2 linked regions of the Acidisarcina polymorpha genome follow. The protein of the gene in region 1 binds, or shares a complex with, the protein of each later gene. Links are inferred from orthologs where the notes say so. Each region holds a gene or a part of one and is shown in the gene's direction. Other genes may lie near its edges.

What was found.
Region 2: the proteins of groL (region 1) and metK are in contact, whole or in part, in a cryo-EM structure (PDB 8P4O), measured with the Escherichia coli proteins. The link is inferred for Acidisarcina polymorpha from one-to-one orthologs.

The regions. Positions count from the first base shown.
Region 1 is NZ_CP030840.1:5,988,367-5,994,649, forward strand. What follows is about bases 1,591-4,463. They hold groL (chaperonin GroEL), read left to right. Parts: upstream 1,591-2,128; coding sequence 2,129-3,799; downstream 3,800-4,463. Other genes in these bases: ACPOL_RS25570 (co-chaperone GroES), read left to right, coding at 1,702-2,013; ACPOL_RS25580 (TonB-dependent receptor domain-containing protein), read left to right, coding at 4,165-4,463. Also shown: ACPOL_RS25565 (FAD-binding protein), read right to left, coding at 1-1,266; more of ACPOL_RS25580, read left to right, coding at 4,464-6,283.
Region 2 is NZ_CP030840.1:4,114,556-4,120,863, reverse strand. What follows is about bases 1,562-4,459. They hold metK (methionine adenosyltransferase), read left to right. Parts: upstream 1,562-2,374; coding sequence 2,375-3,544; downstream 3,545-4,459. Other genes in these bases: ACPOL_RS17480 (hypothetical protein), read left to right, coding at 3,628-4,320; ACPOL_RS17490 (helix-turn-helix domain-containing protein), read left to right, coding at 1,661-2,230. Outside these bases: ACPOL_RS17500 (ArnT family glycosyltransferase), read right to left, coding at 1-136; ACPOL_RS17495 (ABC transporter permease), read right to left, coding at 248-1,351; ACPOL_RS33625 (hypothetical protein), read right to left, coding at 4,502-4,693; ACPOL_RS17475 (VOC family protein), read right to left, coding at 4,906-5,295; ACPOL_RS17470 (DUF6582 domain-containing protein), read right to left, coding at 5,451-5,657; ACPOL_RS17465 (hypothetical protein), read left to right, coding at 5,932-6,308. UniProt on the Escherichia coli protein: Catalyzes the formation of S-adenosylmethionine (AdoMet) from methionine and ATP.

The DNA.
Region 1 (6,283 bases):
ATATCGGGGCGTATTTCCGTAGACCTGCTGAACGCGAGAGGGCGGCATGGTGAAGACCTTGCCCCAGTGCGGCTTGGCATTGAACGGCGCAAGCTTTGCTTCAATCAGTGGCAAGACAGCGTGGATCTCGTCCGACTCCGGCTTCCAGGTGAAGTGGATCGCCATGCAGTCCTGTTGATAGGCGGGGCTCATCCAGAGGTCATCCGCCGCAATGGTGCGAAGTTCGGTGATGAAAAGGTGGGGAGTGATCTTGTCCTTGAGTTGCTCGACCGCGAGGATGGCTTCGTAGCCTTTGGCGCGAGGAACGAAATATTCCGTCTGGATCTCGGCGCCGCTCGAAGGAGTGAAGTTCATCCGGAAGTGCGGCAGCCGTTCGTACCAGGGGCCGGGAATGCCCATCTGCTCGGTGCATGGGGTGGCATCATGGCCGGGAAGGGGATGAAGCTTCTGCTTCGCGGCGGTGGCCCCGTAGAACAACGGAGGAATAGCTGAGGAATCCGACTGGTCGACACGGCTCTTGATCCAAACCTGACTGATCCGATGGTCCTGCCAATTGGTGAACAGGCTGACGCTGTAGCCGCTCGAAAAGATGGCGTCGAGGTTGTGCTCCAACTGGCCCATCGAGAGGTTCTCGTAAACCACCTGCTTTACCTGATAGGTCGGCTGGACCTTCAAGGTAATCTTGGTGACCACGCCGAGGCCGCCGAGATGGACGACCGTGCCAAGGAAGCTTTCGCCGTCCTTGTCTTTCGATAGGTGAAGGAGCTGTCCATCGGCGCTTACGATTTCCATGCCGGAGACGGCAGTGGAGAGATTGCCGTTCTTGACTCCAGAGCCATGGGTCGCGGTCGCACAGGCGCCGACGGCGGTGATGTGCGGCAGGGAAGCGAGATTGTGCAGCGCGAAGCCCTGCTGATCGATATAGGGCGCGAGAGTTCCGTACCGGACTCCTGCTCCGACAGTGACGGTCTTCGCCTGCGGATTGAGCACCATGGAATCAAGAGCAGTGAGCGAGATCTGGGCTGCGGTGCTATCGGCGATGGTGTTGAACGAGTGCCGGCTGCCGAGGGCGCGCAGCTTTGGCGTGTTCTTGACCATTTGTTGGACTTCTTCGACCGTCTCGGGGGCCAGCAGTTTGTCGGTGTGATAGGTGAGGTTTCCCGCCCAGTTAGTGCGTGGCGTGGCGCTGTCGGCGGAAGCCAGATGGGACAGCAGAGAAGTTGTCAGAAATGCGCCGGAGGTCTTCAAGAACTGTCTCTTGTCCATATTGTCTACCAACGGTACGCGAGGACGTTTGGCTGAGGCAATAGGGACATCGTCGAACGAGGTTCACCGAAACCTGGAGAGCTTTAGGGTAGGTGGCCTCCATGTCATCGAGTACCTAGGGATGCGGGTGTTACCTACCGCTTTGGGATGTGAGGGTTAGACTCCGCTCACTGCTTGAAGCCGCCCACTGCAGCACAAGCTCCGACAATCCGACACTCAAGAGAATCTTAGCGGATCACGCTCAGATAGTTTCTAGAGCTGCTTGACAAGCCCCCAAAGGCTGGCCTACATTAGCAATCGAGAGGCGACACTGCTAATGAGCGTTTTGAACGATCCGGCAGCCGCCTTCGTCCCTTTGAACAGTAGCAGCATTCACTAGACAAAGTTCAGCAAAGCAGACGCGTGGTGAAACCCGCGCGAAGGAGAAGCACCGAAATGGCAACAGCTACCGTAGCAACCACCTTCACTCCTCTTCACGACCGTATTCTGGTCCGTCGCGTGGAAGAGGGCGAAACCGTCCGTGGCGGCATCATTATTCCTGACTCGGCTAAGGAAAAGCCGCAGGAAGGCGAAGTGATCGCCGTAGGTAAAGGAAAGTCGAACGACGAAGGCAAGGTTTTCCCCCTCGACGTTAAGGCGAAGGACCGCATTCTCTTCGGAAAGTACTCGGGCACGGAGATCAAGATTGACGGCGAAGAGTTTCTCATTATGCGTGAGGAAGAAGTTCTCGGAATTCTGAAGTCGTAGTTGTTGCCTCCTAATGGAGGCATTTTTGTTTCAGCAGGGAAGTATGTGATTCCACTTCAGCCATGGCGGCTTGAATGGAACACCAAATGATTTGAGTACTAAGGAGATTTAAGCAATGGCAAAGCAAATTCTGCATGGAGAAGATTCCCGTCAGGCGATTCTGCGTGGCGTGAACACCCTGGCCGACGCGGTCAAGGTGACCCTTGGACCCAAGGGACGCAATGTGGTCATCGAGAAGAAGTTTGGTTCGCCGACCATCACCAAGGACGGCGTGACCGTCGCCAAGGAAATTGAGCTCGCGAACGCGCTCGAGAACATGGGCGCGCAGATGGTCCGCGAAGTCGCTTCGAAGACCTCAGACGTTGCCGGCGACGGCACCACGACTGCGACCGTGTTGGCGCAGGCAATCTATCGCGAAGGCGTCAAGACAGTTGCCGCCGGTGCGAACCCGATGGCGCTCAAGCGTGGCATCGACAAGGCAGTTGCCGCCATCGTTGGCGTTCGCGACGAGCATGGAGTCGTGACCGGTGGAGCGTTGGCCCGCTTCTCGAAGCCAGTGACCGGCGAGATGATCGCCCAGGTCGGCACCATCTCGGCGAACTCCGACTCGACCATCGGCAACATCATTGCCGAGGCGATGAAGAAGGTTGGCAAGGACGGCGTCATCACCGTTGAAGAGTCGAAGACCCTGGAAACGCTGCTCGAAGTCGTCGAAGGCATGCAGTTCGATCGCGGCTACCTGAGCCCCTACTTCGTCACCGATCCCGATCGTATGGAAGCTTCGGTCGAAGATCCCTACATCCTGATCCACGAGAAGAAGATCAGCTCGATGAAGGACCTGCTGCCGCTGCTCGAGCAGGTTGCCCGCAACTCCAAGCCGCTCGTGATCATCGCTGAAGATGTTGACGGCGAAGCGCTTGCGACCCTGGTGGTCAACAAGCTCCGCGGCACCCTGAATGTGGCTGCAGTAAAGGCCCCTGGCTTCGGAGATCGCCGCAAGGCCATGCTCGAAGACATTGCCAAACTGACCGGCGGTAAGGCCATCACGGAAGACCTCGGCATCAAGCTTGAGAACGTCAAGATTGAGGATCTGGGCCGTGCGAAGCGCGTGACCATCGATAAGGACAACACCACCATCATCGAAGGTAAGGGCGAAGCCAAGGCGATCGAAGGGCGCGTCAAGGAGATCCGCAACCAGATCGACAAGACTACCTCTGACTACGATCGTGAGAAGCTCCAGGAGCGTCTGGCCAAGCTGGTTGGCGGCGTCGCCGTCATCAAGGTCGGTGCGGCTACCGAGACCGAGATGAAGGAAAAGAAGGCCCGCGTTGAAGACGCCATGCACGCCACCCGCGCTGCTGTTGAAGAAGGCATCGTGGCTGGTGGTGGTGTTGCGCTGGTCCGCTCGTCTAAGGAAGTCGATGCGCTTATCGCTACGCTCGAAGGCGATGAGAAGATCGGCGCCCAGATCGTTCGCCGCGCCATCGAAGAGCCGCTTCGCCAGATCGTTGGCAATGCGGGCGTCGAGGGTGCAGTGATCGTTGGTAAGATCCACGAGAGCAACGACGACAACTACGGCTACAACGCTGGCACCGACAAGTTCGAAGACCTGGTTGCGGCCGGCGTCATCGATCCGACCAAGGTGACCCGCACCGCTCTGCAGAACGCAGCCTCGATCGCCGGCCTCATGCTGACGACCGAAGCGATGGTCTCGGAGATTCCTGAGAAGAAGGAAGCAGCCGGCGGTGGACATAACCACGGCGGCGGCATGGAAGGCATGTACTGAGCTACGCGCTCGGCGACACGCTCCTTCGGAGCAAAAAACAACGGCAGAAAGCCCCGCAGCGATGCGGGGCTTTCTGTTTGTGGGATCTTTCATCGTTCTGACGTTTATCTTTTCATTACTCTTCTGACGCATGGCGTTTCCTGAATCTGTCCTTAAGACGCTCTTAAGTTTCGGTGAGAAATAGCGCTCGGATTAACAGCCACGCACCTTTTGTTGACCCATCGACATCTCTCATTTCCGAGCGCCAGGGTTTTATTTTTCGTTAACAGTTGCACTGATAAATAGAGGTGGGAGGGTGCGCTCCTGAGAGCCCCAGAAGCGCAGCCAAATTCATCACCCAATTGTTCCAAGAGGAGATCGTTTTCATGCGATCCAGGCAATACATTGCGGTACTTCTTGCAATTCTCGCCAGTGTTTCCGCGTCATTTCCTAAACGCGCTTCAGCGCAGCAGACTCTGGGGACCATTAACGGAACGGTGACAGACGCTTCCGGCGCCGTCATACAAGGTGTTCAGGTCAACGCGGTCAACAGCGGCACCGGTTTAGCTCGCCAAACCTCAACATCGGGAGCAGGCACTTATGCCTTTCAGGATCTCCCGATTGGCACCTACGCCTTGAGCTTCATTCGCGATGGATTCGATACTCAGAACTATCCGGCAATCGTAGTCCAGGCAGACAGAACGGCCACACTCAATGCGCAACTCAAAGTAGGTGCGACGAGCACCTCAGTCCAGGTGGAAGCCACCCCGCTGCTGAACTCTACTGACACCACGAACGGTTACGTTCTGGACAGCGCTCAGATCCAGGAAACTCCGCTCGGAACGGGCAGCTTCACTCAGCTGGCATTGTTGAGCCCGGGCGTGAACGCGGACTTTCTTGCCGATACCGGAACCAACACTGGACTAGGCAACCAGAACATCTGGGCGAACGGTCAGCGACTGAGTAGCAATACATTTACGATGAACAGCGTTCTTGCGAACAACTTATTCAATGGAGCCTCATCGAGCCAGGTCGCAGCGAATCGCGCAGTGTTGAACACGGGTGAGAACTTCCTCCACCGGGGCGGAACTATCCAGACGAATACGTCCATCTACGATGCGATTGGTCAAGCGCTTCCTTCGCCGCCACAGGAAACGATAGAAGAGATCCGGGTCAACACATCGATGTTTGACGCACAGCAGGGAACCACTGCCGGTGCGCACATCGATGTCACCACCATGTCGGGGACGAATGCCGTCCATGGCTCTCTCTATGGAAAGCTTGCTAATGCCTCGTTAAATGCGGCCCCTTACTTCTTCAATCAAGATGTCACCATCCCAGAAAATCAAAAGGTTCCGGATCTGCACCGGGAGCTCTTCGGCGCTACTCTAGGCGCGCCGATCATCAAGAACAAGCTGTTCTTCTTTGGCTCGTATCAGATGACGCGAGTACGTGACAAGCTGAACTCCATCTCGTCGGCTTATGTACCCACCGCGTTGACTAACGATCGGAGTACGGCAGGTCTCATCAATGCCGCGAATACCTACTGTGCCGCAGCCTTCAATCCGAGCAATCCTACTGCGATACCGACATGCTCGGCAACGGGATATACCGGCACGGTCGATCCAATTGCCGCGAAGTTGCTTTCGACTCAGCTGCCAGGCAACCAGTTTCTGGTTCCATCCTTCCAGTCGGCGGATATCAATGGAGGCAATGCGAATATCTTTGGACCGGCGTCAACCTTCGATGCCACCCAGATTAATGGAAACCTCGATTACAACGTGACCAGTACCGATGTTCTCTCGGAAAAGTATTACTTCCAGCGCGACCCGACAACCACGCCATTTCCCAGCCAATCTACTTCGCTTTTGGGCTTTCCGCAGCGCTTTGGCGTAGGCAGCCAGGTAGCGTCGATCGAGAACAACAAGATATTCTCGCCTAATCTTTCCTGGGACCAGAAGGTCGGTTTCATTCGCATGAACGTGCAATCCACAACTGGTCAACCTTTCAATGCGGCTGACGCCGGCATTAATGTCTTCGGCAGCCCCTATTTTCCGGGGATCAATATCAACGACGTAGATGGAAGTGGCGATAGTCTCGGGATCGGACCCACGTCCAACTTCGCTAATACGGGCTTTGTTCAAAATACATTTGAGGGGACGACTGATCTCAATTGGGTCCTGGGTAAACACACCCTCTCCTTTGGCGGCAATGGGGATTTCACCCAGATGAACATCATCAACCGTGCCAGCCAAGTCGCGAATCTCAGCTTTTCAACTTTCAGCGACTTCTTGTCGGGAACGCCGCTTCGCCTGGGGGAAGGCAATAGCGTTTACTTCCAGGGAGCCAGCAATCGCTATTACCGAGCGCCTCAAGTTGGATCGTATGCGCAGGACAGGTGGAAGGTCCTCGATAACCTGACCGTGACTCTCGGTCTGCGGTACGACTGGGACGCAGGTCTTTATGAAAAGAACGGCAACCTGGTGAACTTCAATCCAGCACAAT
Region 2 (6,308 bases), 1.9 Mb from region 1 along the record:
ACTTCGCGTAGTCCATCCACGGCGAAAAGTTCGGGAAATCCGCGCGCGGGTGAACGAAGTGGACCGCGAGGAGAATCGCCACGAAGGCGATTGCAACAAGCGACGCGGCTCGCGCCGCTGTTGGATTCTGCTTCATCCCTGGAAGACACAACTTCCGCAGGCGGATTGCCGCGGTCTTTCTATCCGTAGGAACCCAAAATCCCGGGTTTGGTTCCACGGTCTTTAGCTATTCGTGGGCAAACCTTGATTACTCGTAAGCCAAAGCGTCGATCGGATCCTTGCTGGCCGCTTTAAGCGCCGGATAAATGGCGCCAAGTATTCCCCCGGCAAATGCAATCAGCGTCCCCCGCAGCCACCAGTCGGCAGTCACAAAGAACGGCAAGGTCGGAAAACGATAGGACATCCATGTTTTGATCAGCTGGGTCAGCAACATGCCCAAAGCAATCCCGCAGATCGAGATCAGCGCTGTTTCCCGCAGCACCACATTGACGATGTATCCCTTCGAGGCACCGAGCGATTTGAGCACGCCAATCTCTCGGGTGCGCTCCATGACCGCTGTATACATGGACTGGAAAATGACAAGAAAGCCGATAATTACCGCTATCCCGATGACCACATCCAGCGCGATGGTAAAAGCCGGAAGATGCTCCGGGGTCAGCATGGAGAGCTGTTCCGCCATGGTCTTCACCTGATAATCGGAAAGGCCGGGGGTCGCCACGATTTCTTTGCGAATGAGATCTTCATTGTTGGGGTCGTCGCTGCGCAGATAGAACAGCGAAGCGTTGTCCGGGTTATCCATCAGGCCGCCGAGGGTCCTGATTTGAAGAAACTTCCGGCCGCCTTTGCCATGTTCTACGATGCCGCAGATCCTGAATTCGTGGGTCAGGATGGTGATCATTTCGCCGACGTGATGGCCTTTGTCGGAGCGAGCGAAATAGTCGTCGACAATGACATCGTTCGGCCCCTGAAACGGCGTGCCGGAGATGAAGACAAAAGGCCGCAGGGCGTTGAAGCTGGCGTAGTCGATGCCCCAGATCGTCTCCAAGGAAGCTCCGGCCGTGAGGTTGACAATCACTGGCGCCGCGACCGCGACATGAGGCACCTTGCGCAGGACGTCGGCGATCTTCGCCGGAACCGGTGCTCCGCTGATGCCGGAAAGAAAGGTTGAGTTTGGCGGCTGGACGATCATATCGGCCCCGATACCGGTGGCCAGGCTTCGCGCGCCGTTGACTTGCCCGAGCATGATCGCAACGATGCAGAGGATCATAACGACCTCTATTGCGATGGCGAAGACACTGATAAAGGTCCGCAGAGGACGATGCAGCAAATTTCCGATGACCAGTCTATTCAACGCTTCCCGCTTTCATTTCAGGCTCTCTAGGAAGTGTAGCAAGCGGAAGACGTTCCATTGCGACACCGGCGCCCGCAGACGAACACATTCAGAGGCGAGAACCATGAACAATTCCGGGCCGCCAGCCGATATGGGAGGCTGAACAAACGAAATTCGGGATTTTATTTTGCCTTTCGGCCCGCAAAGTCGTACCTTATGCACAAATTGTGGTGCCGGAAGGAAGGTGCCGGGATCGTCAGGCGGTGCTAGAGACGGGCGAAGGAGCGGCAGAGCAACATTCTGACGCGAGATTCGGAACAGGATACGAGTATGGGACAGTTTGGCGAAGAACTACGCAGAGAGCGGGAGTCCCGCGGAGTTTCCCTGGAGTGCATCATCAACTCGACCAAGATTAGCGGTCGGCACCTTTCGGCGCTAGAGCGGGAGCAATTCGAGCAACTTCCCGGCGGCGTCTTCAACAAAGGTATCGTGCGCGGCTATGCCCGCGCTGTTGGCATCGATGAAGAGGCATGGATTCAACGCTTTATGTCCGCCTACAAGGAAAGCGGGCTGCTCAAAGCAGAGGACGGCGACTGGGTCGAGTTCGCGGAAAACGTGGTCAAGGGCCGGAAGTCCGAGGGAGACCGGCCGGCTGCGCGACTCCGCTGGGCTGGAGTTTTTCTTCTGCTGATGCTGATTGCCGGGTTGGGTTGGTTTGTTTACCACTTCGTGCGCGAAAGGATATCGGCAACAAATCCATCTGCCGGGTTCACGGTATTGGCTACAGTTGTCGCTCCTGATCTTCTGCCTTTTTCCTCGGGGGAATCCGCAAGCTTTTTCGCAAGGGACCAACTAGTCAGTCCTCGCCGGGGCAGTATTCTCCAATCCATTTCTGGATGATTTCTGCTGCTCGCCTGGTGTTCTCCTTTTGCCAAGGCAAGCCTGGTTTAGTACGATGGAATTATTATTATCCAGTACTGAATCCGGCATACCTGGCTCTTTCGGTGAGAGCGTCGGGCGCCAATCCAGCAGGAGGAAGTTTCCTTGTCTCAACGTGACAGATTCCTATTTACCTCCGAGTCGGTGACCGAGGGTCATCCCGACAAAATAGCCGATCAGATCTCCGATGCCATCCTTGATGCTTGCCTTGAGCAGGATGCTTATAGCCGCGTGGCCTGCGAAACTCTCACCGCTACCGGGCTGGTAGTCATAGCCGGCGAAATCACCACCAAGGCATACGTCGATTTCCAAGCCCTGGTTCGTGGCGTAGTTGCCTCGATCGGCTACGACAATGCCCTCTATGGTTTCGATTCGAATACCTGCGCCGTCATCTCCTCGATCAACAAGCAGTCCGGGGACATCGCCATGGGTGTGGATACCGGTGGCGCCGGCGATCAAGGCATGATGTTCGGCTATGCCACCAACGAGACGGCAGAACTGATGCCGACGCCCATTTCGCTCGCCCACAAGCTCACCGCCCGCTTGAGCGAGGTCCGTAAGAACGGCCAGCTTTCCTATCTTCGGCCGGACGGCAAGAGCCAAGTCACGGTTGAATACGATGCCAACAGCAAGCCAGTTCGTGTCGACGCCGTTGTCATCTCCACTCAGCATGCTGAGTACGTCGGCAACGAACAGCTGCGCGGTGAAATCCTCAAGCATGTCATCCAGGCGGTAATACCGGCCCATTTGCTTGACGAAGACACCAAATACCACATCAATCCCACCGGACGGTTTGTCATCGGCGGCCCCATGGGCGACACCGGTCTGACCGGGCGCAAGATCATTGTCGACACGTACGGCGGCATGGGCCGTCACGGCGGCGGCGCCTTCTCGGGCAAGGATCCGACAAAGGTCGACCGTTCCGCGGCCTACATGGCGCGCTATATTGCCAAGAACATCGTCGCTGCCGGGCTTGCCGAGCGCTGCGAGGTCCAGCTTGCCTACGCCATTGGCGTGGCCGAGCCAGTTAGCGTATTGGTGGACACCTTCGGAACCGGGACCGTCGATGCTTCGAAGCTGCAGGAGCTGGTGCGGTCCAACTTCAAGCTGACCCCGAAGGGAATCATCGAGGGCCTGGATCTCCGCAGACCGATTTACCGGAAGACTGCCGCTTATGGTCACTTCGGCCGTAGCGATAAGGACTTCACCTGGGAAGCGACCGACAAAGCGGAAGCACTCAAAGCTGGAGCCAACGCTGAAGCCGTCAAAGCCTAATTAGCTTCGTACCAGACCAAAGGGCCCGGGGGTATCTAACCCGGGTCTTTTTGCGTCCGGAAAGCGTCCGGAGGAGAACAACCATGAAGAAACAGACTGCCACCCGAAGATTCGGTGCCTTTGTAATTGGTGTCGCCGTCGTCGCAACCGCAACGATCTACAATTCCCACCGCGTCCAAGCAAATGATCGACAGACTAATGAAGACGCGCAGATACGGCGCGGTTATGAAATTGCGCCGGTTCCTCTTAACTTGAAAGGAAAGAACTGGAGGGCTGTAGGATTGGGCAGCTACCTGGTCAATGCGGTAGGGAGTTGCAACGATTGCCACTCTGCCAGTGTAGAAACCCAGTTTTTGCCTGGCGGCAATCCCTACTTCAATCAGCCTACAAAGATCAATCCAGCAACTTACCTCGGGGGCGGCAGAGACTTCGGCAAGCTCGAAGGGCCTGATTCTCCGGACATCATCTCGCGCAATCTGACCCCTGACAAGAGCGGACTACCAGAGGGCGGTCATACATTCGAACAGTTCCTTACCATCATGAGGACGGGTAAGGATTACGATCACCTGCATCCGAACTGCTCGTCGACTATCACGACCAATTGCCTCACTCCTCCGTTCGACGGCTCGCTGCTTCAGATCATGCCTTGGCCTACTTATCACGAGATGACCGATCATGACTTGCATGCCATCTACGATTATTTGAGCGCAGTGCCGTGTGTTGAGAGTTCTCCGGACCCCTCGAACCCGCTGCACAACGACTGCCCCACAGAGTGACCTTTCAGAGATGTCGCGCTGTTTACCCGGTAGAGTCGTGCGACAGAATCAAAATCCAAAGACCCTGGAGCAAAGGCTTCGGGGTCTTTTTCTCGCGCGTTTATGAAAAGTCTTTGCGAAGGTCCCCGGCCGCCTGAAGTATCGTGGGCGGGAGAATCAACCGCATCTATCAACCGGTGAATCATGGCTGCACCTCCCGCCGTTGACAGCATCCGCATTGCCCGGTCTCCGACGGAACTTCCTCTTTATCGATGCGGCGGATGGCCGCGTACCGTTCTTCTATTATGTGCAGCACATCCACCTTGTCCACGGAACGGCGCTGCTGCTCTCCATCGCCACCCACAGAAACTGGCGTCTTTTTATCGGTCCTCAAGCTCTGCTCGGAGATCGGCCCCCAACTGGGGATTCTCCCTGCCTGGTATTTACTGCTTGTGGATCGCCTTTGTGCTGCTGCTCCATCCCAGCTGCCTGTGGTTCAGCCGCCTGCGAGCCCGGCGGAAAGATTGGTGGCTTAGCTATCTGTGAGCCCCTTAGTCAGCCTCCCGTAATCCTTGAGACAACCTGTTTGTTCGCCCTGGTGTGCTGTTACTTTGGTCGACCGAAGAACAAGACGTAACCGTCCGGGTCGCTTATCTCGAAGCCGCGCAGACCGTCGTGGGTGTCCTGGAGCGGTTCACTGAATGTGGCGCCGCGATTGGCAAATTCGGCGGCCAACGCATCCGGATCTGGTGCGTAGACATAGGCATCCCACCGCAATTGGCGATGACGCATGTGGTTCGGTACTGGCAATACGTCTTTTTCGGCTTTGACGAAGAACTGAGCTCCATCGCGCCCGATTAGGGCGAAGAATGGATCTCGTTCCGGCTGCTGGAGCCTCGTCTCAAACCCGAGCCTGTCGCGGTAGAAGGTGATGGTTTGGTCGACATTGCTGACGATGAAGAATGGAGAGATGGATTGGATGAGAGGTCGGCTCATGAGCGTCGCTGTGCCAGCTGCGGATCGACCGCAGGATAGCAGCGACGAGTGTAACGGATACCGCCGCGCCCGTGCTACTGCCACACTGATTCGATGCGGAGCAGTGGTCAGTAATCGGACTTGGCGGCGGCCGCCCAGATTACTTTTTGTCGTTGCTACTTCTTATCGCTGCCTATAGACGGATATTTCTTCTTCACCGCAGCCTTGACCTTTGCTTTCTCAGCAGGTGTGCCAGATTGCGAGACACGAGCGAGGGCGTTTCTGGCGTGCGCTTCATTTTCGATCGGATATTTCCGTTTCTCTGGTTCGGCAAAGGACTTTGACGGAAGCTCTTTTCTCTCAGCACTGGATAGTTTGGCCATTTGTCACCTCGTCGGAAATCGAGATATCGAGCGGCGACTGCTTCCCTTGAGTTGCGGACGTCGCTGTTTTTTAGGATGCGCAAAGCCCCTCTGGCGACGAGCTGGAACAGTTATTCCGTGGTTATGTCGCTGAGGGTGTAGGCCGAATGAAGTTCCCACATCGGGCCACTCCTGTTCCTCGACGATTGGCTCCGCAATCATCAACGTCCGCCCGTTTGGTTACACTGAATGCGCTGCGCAGATCGGTGAATTCTAGTTCTCAAAGGAAGATTGCATGAAGGCAGCAAAAACAGTCGCTCTTGCCATCGTTCTCGTCGTGTCTCCGATGTATGCGGCGGACAAATATCCGCCACTCCCGGCAAGCGTGACAGCGGCCAAAACGGTATACATCGACAATCAGACGGGAAGTTCCCACATTACCGACAAAGCCTACGAAGCATTAAGTAAGTGGGGACGATTCAAAATCGTGAAGGAAGCAAAGGACGCCGATCTGGTCCTTCGGTTCACGGCAGACACCGCTGGCAGACCCACCCCTCCAGGCAACAATATCGATGTGTCCCCTACCCCTATCCTTCTATCTGTACGCGACCAAACTAATAATGAACTATGGTCTGTCTCTAAGAACAAGCCGTTTCATAGTCAAACCACTCT